DNA from 2 places in the Simiduia curdlanivorans genome. Region 1 is predicted to be linked to the other one. Evidence: riboswitches for the same ligand, from Rfam matches in the RefSeq annotation. Region 1 holds a riboswitch; the other holds the start of a gene.
The links. A riboswitch is a leader RNA that binds a small molecule or an ion and turns the genes downstream of it on or off. The one in region 1 is predicted to bind thiamine pyrophosphate.

Region 1 (2,199 bases):
TTGACAGTAAAATTCTCGAGCTGGCGCCCACCTATATTCCAGACAGCACAATGAACGCCAGTGGCCGCAACCGCGCTTACACACAAACCGCTGGTAAAATTCAAATGCAGTTTGATATATACGATGCTGCCACGGGTGAACACCTAGCCACGGTCACAGATAAGCGCGAGGCCACCAAAATGTGGCGCGAAAATAACTCGGTGCAAAATCGCTCGCAAATAAACCAAATCATGGGTACTTGGGCACGTATTTTTCGTACACACCTAGATGATTTAGGCGAAAAGTAAAACGCTTCACCTGCCTTATTGCTAGCAGCGTCGGCGAATAACGCGGCGCTGTTGTAATTTACCCGCCGCACGTCCTGCTATACACTTCCTGCATCATTGAGCTAGAAGGACTGACCCATGACACGTTTTATTGCTTTAATTGCAATGTTGTTGCTCGCCGCCTGCGCGAGTGAGCCCGAGAAAGACCAAACTGCGTCGAAGGAGAAAGTTGATTTGGCTGCTTTCTCAGTCGTGGCAGTGACAGATCCGATGTTCAAGCCAGCGCGTGGCGATACGGTAAGCTGGGTTTCCGATGTTATTTTTGCGGGCAGCAAGGAAGAAACACCGCAGGATGAAGCCACTGTTGCGTTGATTCAAGCAGATATTGAACAGAGTTTAACTGGAAAAGGCTACACGCTGGGCCATGGTGTTGGCGTCGACTATCGCGTATTGGCATTGGTTCAAGTAGGTACCGAAGAGTTAGCCAAGGACATGCGCGAACTGTTCAGGCTCTATCCGAGCCTAGGCCATGATAGCCAGTTAAATAAAGGTATGTTAATTGTTGCTGTGGCGCGACCAGGCAGCGTGCAGGCGCTTTGGCGTGGTGCAATTCGGGTGTTTGTCGACGAAGATCAAGTGCTCACACAGGAACAGCAAAAGGAGCGACTAGCGCTTGCGGTGAAAAAAGTAATGGCTTCCATGCCAAAGGCACTCTGACCACACTGCTAACATTAAGCTCTAAAACGCCCGCTAACCGCGGGCTTTTTTTTTGGAAAAAATAGTAAAACGCGATGCCCCCTGTTAGACTTCGCGCATCTTGCGGGGTGCTCATATTTATATGTGGCTGAGAAATACCCGTTGACCTGATCCGGTTAGTACCGGCGTAGGGAACGAGATTTCAGTCAATAACACTATTGATTGTCTCTTTCTTGAAGCCGCTGCTTATTATTGAGATGCGCTTCATGGACTCCCTCAAAAATTTGCAGCCTGTCGTCATGACAATCGCGGGAAGCGATAGTGGCGCGGGCGCAGGTATCCAAGCTGACATTAAAACCTGCGCGGCGTTAGGCGTATATTGCACCTCCGTACTTACGGCCATCACGGCACAAAACACCCGGCGCATTACGGCGCTCGAATCACTGCCGACTAAAATTGTCGCGCAGCAATTTGAGGCGGTTATCGAAGACTTTAATGTCGCTGCAATAAAAGTCGGCATGATTGGCAGTGCAGAAAATTTGCACTATCTCGCCGCTCGACTATTGGACTACAAGCGTACAAACCCCCGCGTCTACATTGTGCTGGATACACCACTGCGCGCCAGCGTGGGCTTTAGCTTATTCGATGACGAAAATTTAGCGCCGCTGTGGAAAATGATTGGCGTCGCGGATTTGATCACACCGAACCTGTCCGAGGCCGGCCGTTTGCTTGGCTGTCAAGACGCTAGATCAAATGCCAATATGGAATTGCAGGCGCTGGAATTGATCAAGCGCGGCGCGCGCGCGGTGCTTATAAAAGGCGGGCATTTAATCGGAGCTGAGGCGTCGGACTATTATCTGAGTGTGGATGCGGCGATAAAGCCGATGTGGTTTTCGAGCGGCAAGCTTGCTGCCAAAAATAACCATGGCACCGGCTGCACACTAGCCAGCGCCATTGCGGCCCACATTGTATTGGGTTATTCCGCGCCTGAGGCCATCGCCTCGTCTAAGCGTTACCTTTATCTCCTGCTACAACAATCTCAGCACAGACAATATGGCCTGGGCGCAGGCCCGCTCGAGTGCCTGAATCAATCGCGTTTCACTGACTAAAAGGAATTCCTCATGACAGAAGTAGTAACCGAAAAAAAATTAAGTGACAGTGCCACGGTGGATGCAGCGTCGATTAAACCTTTTCCTGGCTCAAAGAAGATTTTTGTCCAAGGTTCGCAAGCCGATAT
Region 2 (2,199 bases), 1.4 Mb from region 1:
CCGTACTGACAGGGGTATTGGATTCAATTACCTTTTTATCGCCGTTGAGATGCACAATGATTAACTCTTGCATAAGGCATTTTTATCCTTGTGGTGGTAGGGCTTTGATGGCGGTGTAAATCGCGCCTTGAGTTGCTGTATCGCTTCGGCGACTAAGGCCGGCGCAAGTAGAAAGCCGTGTCGGTATAGGCCGTTGATACTCATCACTTGATTGGTTTGAGTTATTTGTGGCTGGTTGTTTGGGTAGGCGGGGCGGAGATTGGTGTCGGTTTCAATCACTCGAGCCTCAGCAAAAGCTGGGTGCAGCGTGTAAAGCGCGCTCGATAGTTCCAGCGTTGATTGCAGGCTAATGGGGCTCGTATCTTCACTTTCGATTTCCGTGGCGCCAATAATGAATTGGTGCTTAGGTTTAGGTACGGCATAGAGTTTGTAGCGCGGGTGCATTAGCCGAATTGGGCGCTGAAAGGACACTTCTTTGGTTTCCACCCAAAGCACTTCGCCACGTACGCCACGCAGCGGGCCGGTGGCCAATTTAGCGCCCATGCCGCGACAGTCAATCCAATAATCAACGTTGTCGGCAATATTAAGTTGCTTGAGATTTAAGGTCGATGCCTCGCAAATGGCGCCATCGGTAAAACTGATCGGGCAGTTTTCAGCGCACATACCGCCGAGCTTTTTAATGGAGGTTAATAGCAGCGGCAACAATTGCCTGTTATCAACATGAGCTTCGCTCGGAAGGTAAATGGCTTGGTTGAACTGGTTTAGCTGCGGCTCAAGGGCACGCAACTGCGTGGCGTCTAGCCATTGCGCTGTTACGGTTTCACCTTGGAGTTTATGGCTTATGTCTCGATAAAATTGTGTCAGCTCTAGGTGGTCTTGCGGGTGGGCTAGAGCGACGCTGCCATTACAGGACAAGAGAGATTGCTTTGTATTGAGTGCTGGTAACCAACTCTGCCATAACGCTAACGATGTTAGTCCCAGGTCGTAGATGCATTTTTCGCTAACGGCGAGTTCACTCAGCGGCGATATCATGCCGGCAGCGGTAAAGGCAGCGGCGCGTGAGGCGGTGAAGCTTGAGGCTTCAAATAGATAAACCTTGTAGCCCTCGAGGAGCAGGCGCCAGGCGAGCAGTCTGCCTAGTAGGCCAGCGCCGCAAATAGCAATGTGGGGTTGAGCGTTTTGAAAGTGTGTCAAGTGCGCTGCCTGCTAACTAAACATGGGCGCAGAAATACAAAGATGTCGAGTGGCGGGCATCTCTTGTTTCCTACGCAGGTGTTAACCTGATCAGGTTCTACGGGTTCAGCGAACTGATCTCAGCCCTGCACAAGCCTATTTAAAACCACATTTAAACCAAGGTTTTAAAAGAGGGTGCGTAGCAGGGCGCCCCGACAAGAGCGAGCAGTTTAAAGAGCGCAGAATGTGGCTGCAAGGTCTATTCGTATTTAGGGCAGTATTTTAGGTTTTTGCCGACTCGACAATGGCGCTAAACTCACCCTCGTGTAAACGCGCGCGCACTCTTTCGCCAGTTTTCAGTTGCGAGGCTTTGGTAATAACCTCGGCCTTGTCGTTGGTGATTAAAGCGTAGCCACGTTCCAGCGTTTGCAGCGGGCTAAGGTTGTGCAAGCTCTGCATGTGTAAATGCAAGCTGTGTTGTTGCCCGTTGAGGTGGTGTTGCAATCTGTCGCTTAATTGTTGCAGCGCTAAGCTAACGCTGTCTCGTGCTAGATGAATTTGCCGTGTGGGGTTTTTGTTGTGCAGGCGCTTTTCAAGTTGTTGGAAATGCACTTTTTTACTCTGTAGTTGACGCGCCGGGTGCAGTTGCTGAAGCTGGCTGGTGAGATGTTCGGCTTTTACTTGGGCTCGACTTATGGCGTTGTTTAAAGCCAAGTGCAGCTGACGTTGGGCACGATTTACCTGCTGCACAGCCGGTAACAGCTTGGGTTCGCAGCGGTTAAGCCTGTGTGCATAGAAATCTGTTCTTTGGGCCAGTTGTTTGAGTTTTCGCTCCATGGCTTCTTCCAGCAGATAACCAAAACCGGTAAAACTCTCGAGCCAATCACTGGCGTCGGGCGATAGGAGTTCGGCCGCGGCGGAGGGGGTGGGTGCCCTTAAATCGGCGCAGTAATCGGCAATGGTGGTGTCGGTTTCATGGCCGACGCCGCACACCACGGGTAGTCGGCTCTGCGCAATTGCGCGCGC

Region 2: linked by a shared signal. The riboswitch ahead of thiO (glycine oxidase ThiO) and the one ahead of thiD (bifunctional hydroxymethylpyrimidine kinase/phosphomethylpyrimidine kinase) in region 1 are both predicted to bind thiamine pyrophosphate.

What each region holds. Positions count from the first base shown of each region.
Region 1 covers NZ_JAUFQG010000004.1:1,055,360-1,057,558, forward strand. The annotation lists gene QWY82_RS04940 (DUF3313 family protein) at 1-287, shown strand, start outside; gene QWY82_RS04945 (hypothetical protein) at 405-983, shown strand; TPP riboswitch at 1,077-1,174, shown strand; gene thiD (bifunctional hydroxymethylpyrimidine kinase/phosphomethylpyrimidine kinase) at 1,262-2,071, shown strand; gene thiC (phosphomethylpyrimidine synthase ThiC) at 2,084-2,199, shown strand, end outside.
Region 2 covers NZ_JAUFQG010000004.1:2,412,941-2,415,139, forward strand. The annotation lists gene thiS (sulfur carrier protein ThiS) at 1-73, opposite strand, end outside; gene thiO (glycine oxidase ThiO) at 61-1,194, opposite strand; TPP riboswitch at 1,245-1,398, opposite strand; gene xseA (exodeoxyribonuclease VII large subunit) at 1,456-2,199, opposite strand, start outside.